2 regions of the Xanthobacter sp. ZOL 2024 genome follow, and region 1 is predicted to be linked to the other one. Evidence: riboswitches for the same ligand, from Rfam matches in the RefSeq annotation. Region 1 holds a riboswitch; the other holds the start of a gene.
The links. A riboswitch is a leader RNA that binds a small molecule or an ion and turns the genes downstream of it on or off. The one in region 1 is predicted to bind S-adenosylmethionine.

Region 1 (7,289 bases):
GTGGCGGTGGTGGAAGCGGCGCGCTCGCGCACCCTCACCGCCTTCGAGATCCTGCTGGGCCAGGGCGGCGCGGGGGGCATGGCGGCGGCGGCACCGGCGGTGGATGCCGCCATCTCCACCGCCCTCACCTTGGCCGATGACCCGCAGGTGAAGGGCACGCTGCCGCTGGTGGCGGACTATCTCGCCTATTCGGAAACCCTGCTGCGGCCGTTGCGCGAGCTGCGCACCGTGCTGTCCGACGACACCCCCTGGCGCAAGGAGCACACGCTGGCCGCCAGCACCGTGCAGATGACGCCGCCGTGACCGGCCAAGCCTCAGAGGCTCGGCACGAACGGCTTGAAATGCTTGGACAGCTTCAGCCCCTGCCCCTGGTAATGGGAGCGCATGTCGGCGCCATAGAGGGTCTGCGGCCGCCCGGCCATGCGCTCATAGACCAGCCGGCCCACGGTCTGGCCGTGCTCCAGGATGAACGGCACCTCGCGCGAGCGCACCTCGAGCACCGCCCGCGCGCCACGCCCGCCGGCGGCGGGATTGCCGAAGCCGGGGTCGAAGAAGCCGGCGTAATGCACCCGGAATTCCCCCACCAGCGGATCGAATGGCACCATCTCCGCCGCATAGTCCGGCGGCACGTGCACCGCCTCGCGGGAGGCGAGGATGTAGAAGGCGTCCGGATCGAGCACCAGATTGTGGCTCGGCCCCCGGGCCCGGATGGGCTCCCAGAAGTCCTCCACGTCCAGCACCCCGGCCCGGTCCACGTCGATGACGCCGGTGTGGCGCTTGGCGCGGAAGCCCTGCAGGCCGCCCAGGGCATCACCGGCCAGGTCGACGCCGAGGGCGATGCCGCCGGCGGCCACATCCGGCTGCGACGCATCCACCAGGCAGGCTTCGTTCTGCAGGTTCAGCAGTTCCAGGTCGTTGAGCCGGGCGACGCCACGGCGGAACCGCACCTGCGACAGCCGCGACCCGGTGCGCACCAGAATCGGGAAGGTGCGCGGCGACACCTCCAGATAGAGCGGGCCCTTGTAGCCGGCCGGAATGGTATCGAAGGCGCGGGCGCCATCGGTGATGACGCGCACGAACACGTCGAGCCGCCCGGTGGAGCTCTTGGGATTGGCGGCGGCGGCCAGATCCAGCGGCAGCTTCAGCCGCTCGAACAGCTCCACCACATAGACGCAACCGGTTTCCAGCACCGCGCCATTGCTCAGATCGAGCTTGTGCAGCGCCAGTTCGGAGAGCCGCTCCTCGACGCCGACACCGGCGCCCGGCAGGAAGCTGGCACGCACCCGCCAGGCCACCCGTCCCAGCCGGAGATCAAGGCTGGCGGGCTGGATCTGATCCACATCCAGCGCCTTGCGGCAGGCGATGGCCCCCTGGGCCTTGAGGGCCGAAATGGCCTCGGCGGGAAGGATCCCCGGCTTCAATAACTCCGCCACGCGCCGTCCTCACATCCGCTTCGCCGGCCCCCTTGTTCGATTTATCGAACGAATTCCTTGACGCCAAGGGGACACCGGCATTAGTGATCCTGCTCGTGGTCAATTTGAGCCGGCCGGCTTGCAGCCACGTTAAAGCGAACTTGCTAAAAGGCCGGGGATGAGCGGATCGACGCACCGCATGTGCCGTGAAGACGCGGCCAAATGCAAGGTGTCTCACGCAATATCCCCTCGGCCGTGGAGACTGCCATGTCGTCCGGTGCGCCCGCCAAGACCCCGACCACCTTCACCCCCGCCGACCCGCGGACCCTGCACCCCGAGACGCGGCTGGTGCATGGCGGTACCGCCCGTTCGCCGTTCGGCGAAACCTCCGAGGCCATCTTCCTCACCCAGGGCTTCGTCTATGACAGCGCCGCCTCCTGCGAGGCGCGCTTCACCGGCGACGAGCCCGGCTTCGTCTATTCCCGCTACGCCAACCCCACCACCTCCATGTTCGAGGAGCGCATGGCGCTGCTGGAAGGGGCGGAAGTGGCCCGGGCCACCGCCTCCGGCATGGCGGCGGTGAACGCGGCCATCCTGTGCCAGGTGAAGGCCGGCGACCACGTGCTCGCTTCCCGCGCCCTGTTCGGCTCCAGCCGCTGGATCCTGGAGGAACTGCTGCCGCGCTTCGCGGTGGAGGTGACCCTGGTGGACGGCACCGACATCGAAGCCTGGCGCGCCGGCATCCGCCCCAACACCCGGGTGTGCCTGCTGGAAAGCCCCACCAACCCCACCCTCGACATTGTCGACATCGCCGCGGTGGCCGAGATCGCCCATGCGGTCGGTGCCCGCCTCGTGGTGGACAATGTGTTCGCCACCCCGCTGCTGCAGCACCCGCTGGAACTGGGCGCCGACGTGGTGGTCTATTCCACCACCAAGCATGTGGACGGACAGGGCCGCTGTCTGGGCGGCATGGTGCTGTGTTCCCGCAAGTTCATGGACGAGGAGCTGCAGGTGTTCCTGCGCCAGACCGGCCCTTCCCTCTCGCCCTTCAACGCCTGGGTGATGCTGAAGGGGCTGGAGACCCTGGCCATCCGCGTCGAGCGCATGCAGGCGAGCGCGGCCCGCATCGCCGATGTGCTGGCCGAAGACCCCCGCGTGGAAAAGGCGCTCTATCCGTTCCGGGCCGATCACCCTCAGGTGGCGCTGGCGCGGCGGCAGATGAGCGGCGGCGGCACCCTCGTCACCTTCACCATCGCCGGCGGCAAGGCGGCCGCCTTCCGCTTCATGGATGCGCTGAAGGTCATCCGCATCTCCAACAATCTGGGCGATGCCAAGAGCCTGATCACCCATCCGGCCACCACCACCCACCAGCGCTTCACCCCCGAGGCCCGCGCCGAGATGGGCATCAGCGATGGCCTGCTGCGCCTCTCCGTGGGGCTGGAGCATCCCGACGACCTCGTCACCGATCTCCTCCAGGCGCTCGACGCCATCTGAGGCCAACGGGAAGGGTGCGCGGCTCGGTGCCCCGCGATATGCTGCCCGCGTTTGATTGCACGCGAGCTGATCGCGAACTCATTTTTGGCTGCGGGGGCGCCAGCCCCCGCCTTGAGGGGAGCTGAGCGGGGATGTACCGCGCCATTACTCGGCAGATCCAGGTCACCGCCACGCCGCGCTACGTGGCGGAACGATCCGAGCCGGACCAGAGCCGCTATTTTTGGGCCTACACCATCGAAGTCGCCAACCTCGGCAACGAGACCGTGCAACTGAAGGGCCGCCACTGGATGATCACCGACGCCAACGGCCATGTGGAGGAAGTCCACGGCGCCGGCGTGGTGGGCGAAGAGCCGGTGCTGCCCCCGGGTGGCCGGTTTGAATATACGAGCGGCGTGCCGCTCACCACCGCTACCGGCATCATGAGCGGCAGCTATGACATGCTGACCGAGGGCGGCGAGCGCTTCTCCATCGAGGTGCCCGCCTTTTCCCTCGACGTGCCCGATGTCCGCCGTATCCTGAACTAGCCGCGCCACCGTGCGGGGCCGACGCTTCGGCCCCGCACCTTTGCCGTCGCACCCAGCGTCGTGTCGCAACCCGCCGCGCGAGGCTCCGGATCGCTTCAGGCTTCGCGCGCATGAGAAAATGCACTAATCCTTGCGCAGCGCCCGCGGCGCACCGGGCACGGCGCGGTGACGCAGCAGGCGGGGACAGGCAGGCGGGGGCACATGCACGCGGCGCGTATTCCGACGGTCGAGGCGCAGGCGCTTTCGGTCCTCAATCTGCGCCCAGTGGCGGCGACTCTCGGCATTCTCCTGGCCATTCTCGGCGCCGCCATGCTGCTGCCGGCGCTGGTGGACCTCGCCGCCGGCTCGGGCGGCCAGGGCGCATTCGTCGGCTCTGCCGCCGTCACCATTTTCGTGGGCGTGCTGCTGTGGATGTCCGGCCGCGGCTCCGGCATCCAGAAACTGGATCTGCGCCAGGCCTTCCTGCTTACCGCCTCGGTGTGGGTGGTGCTGACCACCTTCGCGGCGCTGCCGCTGATGTGGGGCCACGCGCAGCTGACCTTCACAAAGGCCATGTTCGAAGCCATGTCGGGGCTCACCACCACCGGCGCCAGCGTCATGTCGGGGCTCGATGCCCAGTATCCGGGAATCCTGCTGTGGCGCGCGCTGCTGCACTGGTTCGGCGGCATCGGAATCATCGCCATCGCCATCGCCGTGCTGCCGGTGCTGTCCATCGGCGGCATGCAGCTGTTCCGCACCGAATCGTCGGACAAATCGGAAAAGTTCCTGCCCCGCGCCGGGGCCATCGCCAAGGGGCTCATCACCGCCTATGTGCTGCTCACCGTGCTGTGCGCCGTGAGCTTTGCTCTGGCCGGCATGGGCACCTTCGATGCCATCACCCTGGCCATGTCCACCCTTTCCAGCGGGGGCTTCGCCAATTCCGATTACTCATTGATGGTGTTCAAGACACCGGCGGTGGACTATGTCGCCATCGTGTTCATGCTGGTGGCCGCCCTGCCGTTCCCGCTCTATGTGCGGGCCCTCAATGGCGATGTGCGGCGGCTCGTCACCAATCCCGAGGTGCGGGTGTTCTTCACCATCGTGGCCCTGTTCACCGCCGCCTCGTTCCTGCAGCAGACCACCCAGGGCATCGCCAGCGGCGAGACCGCCTTCCGCGGCGCCCTGTTCACCGTCTCCTCCATCATCTCCACCACCGGCTTCATGTCGGTGGACTACACCAATTGGGGGGCGCTCTCGAACGCCATCTTCTTCGTGCTGATGTTCGCGGGCGGCTGCACCGGCTCCACCTCCGGCGGCCTGAAGGCCATGCGCATCGCCATCACCGGCAAGGCCATCCGCCAGCATTTCAAGCGCATCGCCTTTCGCCACGGCGTGTTTCCCATCCGCTACGGTGGCGCCTCGGTGAGCGATGACGTGGTGGCCTCGGTGCTGAGCTTCGTGTTTCTCTACTTCGCCACCTTCATCGTCGCGGCGCTGACGCTGAACCTGATGGGGCTCGACCTCATCACCTCATTCTCGGCGGCGGTCGCCTGCCTCGCCAATGTGGGTCCCGGCCTTGGCCCGGTGGTGGGCCCCTCCAGCAATTATGCCAGCCTGCCCGACCCCGCTTTGTGGGTGCTGGTGCTGGCCATGATGCTCGGACGGCTGGAAATCCTCACCGCCCTGGTGCTGCTGCTGCCGCGCTTCTGGGTGCGCTGACGCCGCTCAGAAATGGGCGAGATAGCCGCCGTCCACCGCCAGCACGGTGCCGGTGACGTAGGACGCCGCAGGCGAGGCCAGAAACACCGCCGCCCCCGCCACTTCCTCCGGCTTGCCCCAGCGGCCGAGCGCCGTGCGGCGCGACAGCCACTCGCCCACCGCCTGGTCGTTGGCCAGCTCGGCGTTGGGCGCGGTGAGGAAATAGCCCGGTGCGATGGCGTTGACCGTGATGCCGTGCGGCCCGAGATCCGCCGCGAGCGCCCGCGTGAAGGCCGCAAGCCCGCCCTTTGCGGTGGTGTAGGCCGCATCCCCCGCCCGCGAGAGCGGCCCGGCGATGGAGGTGATGTTGATGATGCGGCCGCCCGCGCCACGCGCCACCATGCCCTTGGCCACCTCCCGCGTCACATGGGCAGGCGCCAGAAGGTCCAGCTCCACCATGCGGTGAAAATCCGCCGCCGGCATGTCGAGAAAGGCGCGCCGGTCACGCACCCCGGCGTTGTTCACCAGGATGTGGATGGGCCCGAGATCCGCCACCGCCGCGCTCACCGCCGCCGGATCGCACACATCCAGCACCAGCGGCGAGGCGTGGCCGCCGCGCTGGATGATGGCGGTGACGGCGGCGCCGAGCCGCGCCCCATCCCGCCCGTTCACCAGCACATGGGCGCCGGCCACCGCCAGGGCCGCGGCGATCTCGAAGCCGAGGCCGGCCGCCGAGCCGGTCACCAGGGCCGTGCGACCGGCGAGCGAAAACGGATGGGTCACGGCAGGGCCTCCGGCAAGGGCAGGAAAAGAATGGAAGACGCCGCCGCCCGCGCGCAGGGCCTCAGCCGGCGCAGCGGCGCGCGCCGACGCGGTTCAGAACAAAACCCCGCCCGAGGCGGCGCCGAGGATGGCGCAGGTGAACAGCACGCCATCGTGCAGCGCCAGGGCCAGCCGGCTGGGACGGCCGGCGCGGTAGATCCACGCGGTGGCCCCCACCGTCGCCACCGACCAGCCCGCCCCCACCGCGATGAGCGCGGCGGTGATGGTGGCCGGCGTATCCTGCCATTGCAGCGGCACCGCCGCCGCCACCAGCGCCAGGCCCAGCACCGTGAGCATAGCGGGCGGCACCCGGTCGCCCACCAGGGCCAGCGGCACCGCCGGCGCATACATGGCCGCCACGTGCAGCGCGATGAAGCCGAACACCGCCGCCTCGCCGATGCCGCAGCCCACCAGGGCCAGCGGCGCGCCGGACATCACCGCGTTCATGCCGAACCAGGTGAGCGCCCCGAGCAGGGTCGGCGCCACGATGGCCTTCAAGGGGGCGCTGGTCTTGGGCCGGAACACCGGCGGGGGATCCGGCGCCAGGGTCACCGCCACCCCGAGGGACAGCGCATGGGCGAGGGCGGCAAGGCCTGCCGCGCCCACCAGGAAGAAGGGCGCCACCAGATCCTCGGCGAGGCCCGCCAGGGTGGGACCGGCCAGGGCCGCCAGCACGCCGCCGGCCAGCACGCCGGCGGTGGCCGCCGCCGGCCGGCCGCTCGCGGCCGCCGCCTCATGGCGATAGAAGAAGGAAAAGCCCTGCGCCATGCCCAGCCACAGGGCGCCGAGACAGGCCCAGGCGAAATTCCTCTGCAGCAGCGCCATCACCAGCATGGCGCCGCCGGCGATGCCGAGGGAGGCGCCAAGGGCGAAGCCGGTGCGCCGGCCGAATGCATCCCGCAGGAACGAGGCGGGGAAGGAGGCCAAGGCCGCGCCCAGCAGCATGGCGGCGAACGGCCAGGTGGCGAATGCCGGCTGCGGCGCCAGCTGCGCACCGGCCAGCGGCAGCGCCGCCGAGGCCACGGTCTGCGCCAGCACGGCGAAGGCGAAGCCCAGGGCCAGCCCAAAGGTGGGAATGGCCCGCGGGCCATTGTCGTTCGCCGGCGGTTCGAGCTGCGGGTCGCAAATGCAGACCAGCATGCCCGCGCGGGGTTCGGCGATCTCGGCCTGGCGCCTCATGTCTTCAGATCATCATCCTGCAGGATGCGCACGGCGGCGCCATCCAGATCGTCATATTGGCCGCTCTTGAGGCTCCACAGGAACGCGAGCAGACCGATGAAGCCCAGCAGCAGCGCCGTGGGAATGAGAAAGACGAGGACGTTCATGCGAGCACCTCCTGCGCGGGTGTGGCGTCCGTCGC
Region 2 (7,289 bases), 1.3 Mb from region 1:
TCGGCCTGCTGCCCCCCGCCATCGTCGACCTGCTCATCGAAGCCACCAGGCAGACCCTCTATATGGTCGCCGCCTCCGGCCTCATCGGCACCCTCATCGGCCTGCCGCTGGGGGTGTTCCTGGCCACCAGCCGCTCCGGCGAGCTGTTCGCCGCCCCCTGGCTCAACAGCGTGCTGGGGCTGGTGGTGAACGCCGCCCGCTCCACCCCGTTCATTATCCTGGTGGTGGCCATCATTCCCTTCACCCGGCTCATCGCCGGCACTTCCATCGGCACCAATGCGGCCATCGTGCCGCTGACGGTGGCGGCGGCGCCGTTCATCGCCCGCCTCATCGAGGGGTCCATCCGCGAGGTGGACCAGGGGCTGGTGGAGGCCGCCCGCGCCATGGGGGCGAGCCCGCTGCAGATCGTCCGCAAGGTGCTGCTGCCGGAGGCCCTGCCCTCCATCACCCTGGCCCTCACCCTCGCAGTGGTGTCGCTGCTCGGCTACTCGGCCATGGTGGGCGCGGTGGGCGGCGGCGGCCTCGGTGATCTCGGCATCCGCTTCGGCTACCAGCGCTTCATGCCGGACGTGATGGCGGCGGTGGTCATCGTGCTCATCCTGCTGGTGCAGGGGGTGCAGAGCCTGGGCGATGGCATCGCCCGCCGCCTGGATAAGCGCCACCGGGGCTAAGGCCCCCTCCTCCTCCCTTCCCGCCGGGGCGGCATCCCCGCCCGGCCCCTCTTTCATCTGATTGGAGACCGATCCATGAAGTTCGCCACCCTCGCCCTCGCCGCCGCGCTGGGCCTTGCCGCCACCGGCGCCGCCCGCGCCGAAACCATCAAGGTGGCCGTCACCCCCGGCCCCCACGCCCAGATCCTGGAGGCGGTGAAGAAGGAGGCCGCCAAGAAGGGGCTCGACATCTCCATTGTCGAATTCTCCGACTATGTGGTGCCGAACGCCGCCCTCGCGGCCGGGGAGATCCAGGCCAACTCCTTCCAGCACAAGCCCTATCTCGACAACCAGGTGGCCGATCGCGGCTATAAGCTCACCCCCGTCGCCTTGACCGTGAACTTCCCCATCGGCGTCTATTCCAAGAAGTACAAGAGCATCGAGGACCTGCCGGCCGGCGCCACCATCGCCATTCCCAACGATCCCACCAATGGCGGCCGGGTGCTGCTGCTGCTGGCCGACAAGGGGCTCATCAAGCTCACCCCCAATGTGGGCGTGAAGGCCTCGGTGGTGGATGTCATCGACAATCCGAAGAAGATCAAGTTCGTGGAGATCGACGCCGCCCAGTTGCCCCGCTCCTTGCCGGATGTGGATGCCGCCGGCATCAACACCAATTATGCCAAGGAAGCGGGCCTCGACCCGGTGAAGGACCCCATTCTGCGGGAAGATCCCAAGGGCCCTTATGTGAACATCATCGCGGTGCGCACCGAGGACAAGGACAAGCCCTGGGTGAAGACCCTGGTGGAGAGCTACAATTCTCCCGAGGTGAAGGCCTTTATCGAGGAGACCTTCAAGGGCTCGGTGCTGCCCGCCTGGTGAGCCCGCGTTTTGCGATGAGAGTGAGGGCGCGGCCGCCGCAAGGCGCCGCGCCCTTTTCGTTCAGCCCGGCCGCTGGGCGACCAGGAACAGCCGCGGGAAGGCCAGCAGCACCTTGCCATCCTGCTGCGGCGGATACGGTTCTTCGAGGCGGGCCTGATAGGCCTCCAGAAACGCCGCCCGCTCGTCGGCCTCCAGCGGGTCGATGAAGGGGCGCAGGCCGGTCGCCTTCACCCATTCCACGATGGCCGCCGCATTCTCCAGCGGGTGGTTGTAGATGGTGTGCCAGATGTCGATGCGCCCGGCGCCCTGAAGCAGCAGGTCATAATAGGCGCGGGGCGTCGGCAGAACGGCGCGGGCGCTCAGCGCCGGCGCCAGCTTCTCCGCCCAGGGGCCACTCATGGCGGTTTCGCGCATGGCGGCGTGGGAGGGCTCTTCCAGATTGTCCGGCATCTGCACCGCCAGCACCCCGCCGGGGGCCAAAAGGGAGAGCAGGCGCGGCAGCACGGTCTCGTGGTCCGGCACCCATTGCAGCACGGCATTGGCGAAGATGAGGTCCGCCGGCCGCTCCAGCGTGAAGGTGGAGGCATCGGCCGGCTCAAACCGCGCTTTGGGCAGCCGCTTGCGGGCTGCCTCCAGCATGGCGGGGGAGGTATCGAGCCCGAGAAGTTCGGCCTTGGGGAAGCGCTCCGCCAAAAGCTCGGTGGAATTGCCGGGACCGCAGCCGAGATCCACCACGAAAGCGGCATCCGCCAGCGGCACCTGGGCCAGGAGATCGCGGGCCGGACGGGTGCGCTGGTCCTCGAACTTCAGATACTGGCGGGCATTCCAATCGGCCATGGGTGTCTCCTGCGGTGGCCGCGCCAGCATATACCAGCCGTAACCCAAGGGGATGGGGGGCGCGCAAGCCCCGCTCCAGGTTCGGTGTACAGGCTCGGGTTCGCCGGCGCGCGGCGTGTCATCCCGGTGGTGCCATTGCCAACCGCCGCGGTCGGAGGTAGAGACGCTTTCGACATCAAGAGTTGGGGCGACGCCCAACACCAACCTGCCGATCCGGGCAAGGTGGTACTCCTTCGGAGCTTCCGGGGGAGGATGTGGCCGAGCCGGCAACCAAGCGGACCCAGCCACCAAGCGTCAGTCCCGATCCATGAGGACCGACGCCATGCCCATCAAGATCCCCGATCGCCTGCCCGCCCGCACCACGCTGGAAGCGGAAGGCGTGATGGTGATGGGCGAAGGCGACGCCATCCGCCAGGACATCCGCCCCCTGCGCATCGGCCTGCTCAACCTGATGCCCAACAAGATCGCCACCGAGGTGCAGATCGCCCGGCTTCTGGGCGCCACGCCCCTGCAGGTGGAGCTGACCCTGGTGCGCATCACCGATCACGTCTCCCGCAACACCTCCGAAGACCACATGGCGGCCTTCTACCGGCCGTGGGAGGAGGTGCGCGCGCAGCGGTTCGACGGCATCGTCATCACCGGCGCGCCGGTGGAGCACCTGCCGTTCTCCGAAGTCACCTATTGGGATGAGCTGAGCCGGGTGTTCGACTGGACCCAGACCCATGTGCACCGCACCTTGAACCTATGCTGGGCGGCGCTGGCGGCAGTTTCTTATTTCCACGCCATGCCCAAGCATGCCCTGGCGCAGAAGGCCTTCGGCCTCTATCGCCACCGGGTGCTCGCCCCCACCTCGCCCTTCCTGCGCGGCTTTCCCGACACCTTCCGGGTGCCGGTCTCCCGCTGGGCGGAGGCCCGCACGGCGGACATTCCGGCCCATAGCGGCCTGACCGTGCTGGCGGAAAGCCCGGAGGTGGGCCTGTGCCTGCTCGATGATCCGCGCCATCGGGCCCTGCACATGTTCAACCACCTGGAATACGACACCCGCACCCTGGCCGACGAATACGCCCGCGATGCCGCCAAGGCCCCGCAGACGCCCCTGCCCGCTTATTATTTCCCCGGCAACGACCCGGCGACCCCGCCGGAAAACCGCTGGCGCGGCCACGCCCACCTCTTGTTCGCCAACTGGATCAACGAGATGTACCAGACGACGCCGTTCGATCTGGAACGGATCGGCAAGGAGACGGCCGCAGCCTGAGGACATAACACAGGCCCGGCGGAAGAACGGCACGCGGGTGCACACGCGCTGAACAAAAGAAAAGAGGGGCTTTCGCCCCTCTCTGCTCTGTCTATCGCGAGAACTTCTTGTACTGGATCCGCTTGGGGATCGTGCTGTCGAGGCCGAGGCGGCGCTTCTTGTCTTCCTCGTAATCGGCGAAGTTGCCCTCGAACCATTCCACGTGGCTGTCGCCCTCGAAGGCCAGCATGTGGGTGGCGATGCGGTCCAGGAAGAAGCGATCATGGGAGATGATCACGGCGCAGCCGGCGTAATCTTCCAGCGCCTCTTCCAGGGCCCGCAGGGTGTCCATGTCGAGGTCGTTGGTGGGCTCGTCGAGCAGCAGCACGTTGCCGCCCCGCTGCAGCACCTTGGCCAGATGCACCCGGTTGCGCTCACCGCCGGAGAGCATGCCCACCTTCTTCTGCTGGTCGCCGCCCTTGAAGTTGAAGGCAGCGCAATAGGCGCGTGAGGGGATCTCCTTCTTGCCGACGTAGATCACCTCGTTGCCGTCGGAAATCTCCTCCCAGACGGTCTTCTTGTCGTCGAGCGCATCGCGGCTCTGGTCCACATAGCCGAGCTTCACCGATTCACCGATCTCGATGGAGCCGCCGTCCGGCTTCTCCTGTCCGGTGATCATGCGAAACAAGGTGGTCTTGCCCGCGCCGTTGGGCCCGATGACGCCGACGATGCCGCCGGGCGGCAGCTTGAACGACAGATCGTCGATCAGCAGCTTGTCGCCGAACGCCTTGTTGAGATGGTCGAAGGCGATGACGTTCTGGCCGAGCCGCTCGGCCACCGGAATGACGATCTGGGTCGCCGACGGCTGCCGCGCGGAGGCCTTCTCCACCAGTTCCTCATAGCGCTGGATACGCGCCTTGTTCTTGGCCTGGCGGGCCTTGGGCGAGGCGCCGATCCATTCCTGCTCGCGGGCGAGGGCCCGCTGGCGGGCCTCGTCCTCGCGGCCCTCCTGCTGCAGGCGCTTCTGCTTCTGACCGAGCCAGGAGGAATAATTGCCCTCGTAGGGAATGCCCCGGCCGCGATCGAGCTCCAGGATCCAGCCCGTCACATTATCGAGGAAGTAGCGATCGTGGGTGACGATGAGGATAGCGCCGGGGTAGGAGCGCAGATGCCCTTCCAGCCAGTTCACCGTCTCGGCGTCCAGATGGTTGGTGGGCTCGTCGAGCAGCAGCACCTCGGGCTGCTCCAGCAGCAGGCGGCACAGGGCGATGCGGCGCCGCTCGCCGCCCGAGAGCTTGGTCACCTCCCAGTCGTCCGGCGGGCAGCCGAGCGCGGTCATGGCCTGCTCCACCTTGGACTCGAGATCCCACAGGCCCTGGGCCTCGATCTCGTCCTGCAGCTGGGTCATCTCATCGGCGGTCTCGTCCGAATAATTCATGGCGAGCTCGTTGTAGCGGTCGAGAATGGCCTTCTGCTTGGCCACGCCGTCCATCACGTTCTCGCGCACGGTCTTGGTCGGATCGAGCTGCGGCTCCTGGGGCAGATAGCCCACGCGCACGCCCTCGGCGGGCTTGGCCTCGCCGGAATAGTCGGTATCGATGCCGGCCATGATGCGCAGCAGCGTCGACTTACCGGCGCCGTTGACGCCGAGCACGCCGATCTTGGCATCGGGGTAGAAGGAGAGGTGCACATTATCCAGGACCTTCTTGCCACCCGGATAGGCCTTGGTGAGACCGTGCATGTGATAGGCATATTGATAGGAGGCCATAAGGCGCCGGCTCCATACGGTGTTCGCGGAAGTTGCCGCCGTTCTAGCGGTGCGCCACCGGCGCGGCAAGCGGCGCGGCAAGCGGCGCGCGGCGGTTCGCGGGACCGCGACATGACATGAGCGCGTCGCCGATGCCACGGTCGCGCCCTCCCACCGCCACCCGCCGGCCCACACGGCCGGACCGGAGCTCGGCGAACGAGCTATTTTTACTATATTTCAAATACTTACATCACCTCCACCGCCACCCATCCACAGCCATGAGCGGTTTGCCGGCCAACACTCTTGCATTCAGCGTCCGCACCTGCCATATGAACGCACCGCCGGCGACGAACCACGACGCTGCGCATTGGATGCGGGTGTAGCTCAGGGGTAGAGCACAACCTTGCCAAGGTTGGGGTCGTGGGTTCGAATCCCATCGCCCGCTCCAAATTTCCCAAAGAAAATCAAGAAGATACAAGATGGCCGCCTTGAGCGGCCCTTTTGTTGTTCTGGTGTGGTGTCCACATGGTGTCCACCGAACGCTACGTGAGCGCCGTGCTCATTCAACGCCATCCTTCGGATCACGAGTGGGGGCCGGCTGGAATCTGAGACTGGAAGCAGTCGAAAGCGTGGGCCATCGGCTGGCATCCGCTCGACATCGGGGTTTGCCTAGCTGACATCGGCGTCATCCTCTCGCGCGCCTCCAACAAGCGAAATCAGAGCGCCTGCGACCCGCGATAGCGTGCGAACACGTGCTGACTACCCGGCCCGAAAAGCACGACCTGATAGACCTCGGGCGGCTTACCCGAAACCTCTATCCCCGGCGAGCCGGCGGCATGCCGGCAGCGGCTAGGCTGGTCAAGGAGAAGCCGCTTGATCTCGCTGGCCGGAACATGCCCCTCGACGACATAGCTACCAACTTCCGCCGTATGGCAGGAGATCAGGGCATCGGGCACGCCGAGCCTGGTCTTGAGGGGCGCGACGTCGGGTGCCTCGATCACCTCAACCGGAAATCCGGCTGCCTTCACATGGGCAACCCAACCGCCATAACAACCACAGTTCGGATCGCGGGGCACGGTCATCTTGGGCAGTATCTCAGCCGGCCATGAGGATCGCGACAGCACGAGCATAGCGGTCGCCTGTGTGGCCCCGATCATCAGCTCCCGCCGTGTTGCGAATAGCTTGGTTGTCATGGCGCTTCTCCTTTCGTTGGCTGTTTCCTCGCCTCCGACTTCCAATCGAAGTTGCGCATGACCCACCTCATCGGAAGAAGACGTCTTTCACGATTACGGCGATCACCAGCACCAGGACGACCAGACCGGCCTGGCCGGTGAGGCCCATGCCCCACCCCATGCCCCACCCCATGGCTCCCATCATTCCGAGCATCATCTGAACCTCCTCATTCGGCAGCGCCCTTGAGGTCTGCCGGCTCGGGCTCGGGCTCAGTCTCGGCGCCCGCCGCACTCCGCGGCAATCGCCAACCCTTGATCAGGCCGTAGACTGCCGGGATCACGGCCAGCGTCAGTATGGTCGAGGACACCATGCTGCCGATCATCGGCACCGCGATGCGCTGCATCACCTCCGAGCCGGTGCCGGCGCTCCACAGGATCGCCGCGATGTTCCGTCAACGCGATGGTGGTAGGAGCCGCGTCGCCACGACCTCGTTCGCTTGAATGATCCGGCGCACGGGGCCAGCGGTGCCCGCGCTCATGTTGCGCTGCAACGTGATTTGATCTAATTCAACTTCATTCATCAGGACCCGGTGCAAGCCCGGGTGGCTCTTCCGGCCGCCGATCCGCCGGACCACGCATAGTCAGCGCATCCTCGCCGCCGTTTCGGCGGACGCTCACTTATTGCGAAGCCTCATCCCATGACCCGTTCTTCCCGCTATCTCCGCGACTGGACCTCCCATATCCGCGCCGACGTGCTCGCCGGCATCGTC

Region 2: it holds a riboswitch for S-adenosylmethionine, as region 1 does, so the genes downstream of both, ACU4E7_RS16665 (homoserine O-succinyltransferase) here and ACU4E7_RS10815 (O-succinylhomoserine sulfhydrylase) in region 1, are expected to answer to the same signal.

What each region holds. Positions count from the first base shown of each region.
Region 1 covers NZ_CM128808.1:2,345,276-2,352,564, reverse strand. Annotated here, with positions in the region: gene ACU4E7_RS10825 (FUSC family protein) at 1-303, shown strand, start outside; gene ACU4E7_RS10820 (2'-deoxycytidine 5'-triphosphate deaminase) at 315-1,433, opposite strand; SAM riboswitch at 1,519-1,600, shown strand; gene ACU4E7_RS10815 (O-succinylhomoserine sulfhydrylase) at 1,680-2,906, shown strand; gene apaG (Co2+/Mg2+ efflux protein ApaG) at 3,038-3,430, shown strand; gene ACU4E7_RS10805 (TrkH family potassium uptake protein) at 3,632-5,128, shown strand; gene ACU4E7_RS10800 (SDR family oxidoreductase) at 5,135-5,890, opposite strand; gene ACU4E7_RS10795 (MFS transporter) at 5,984-7,108, opposite strand; gene ccoS (cbb3-type cytochrome oxidase assembly protein CcoS) at 7,105-7,254, opposite strand; gene ACU4E7_RS10785 (heavy metal translocating P-type ATPase) at 7,251-7,289, opposite strand, start outside.
Region 2 covers NZ_CM128808.1:3,648,768-3,656,056, reverse strand. Annotated here, with positions in the region: gene ACU4E7_RS16680 (methionine ABC transporter permease) at 1-671, shown strand, start outside; gene ACU4E7_RS16675 (MetQ/NlpA family ABC transporter substrate-binding protein) at 747-1,529, shown strand; gene tam (trans-aconitate 2-methyltransferase) at 1,590-2,366, opposite strand; SAM-I-IV-variant riboswitch at 2,534-2,650, shown strand; gene ACU4E7_RS16665 (homoserine O-succinyltransferase) at 2,689-3,621, shown strand; gene ettA (energy-dependent translational throttle protein EttA) at 3,713-5,368, opposite strand; tRNA gene ACU4E7_RS16655 (tRNA-Gly) at 5,721-5,795, shown strand; gene ACU4E7_RS16650 (DUF411 domain-containing protein) at 6,064-6,540, opposite strand; gene ACU4E7_RS16645 (hypothetical protein) at 6,608-6,736, opposite strand; partial or broken gene ACU4E7_RS16640 (efflux RND transporter permease subunit) at 6,747-6,965, opposite strand; sul1 at 7,100-7,155, shown strand; gene ACU4E7_RS16635 (SulP family inorganic anion transporter) at 7,218-7,289, shown strand, end outside.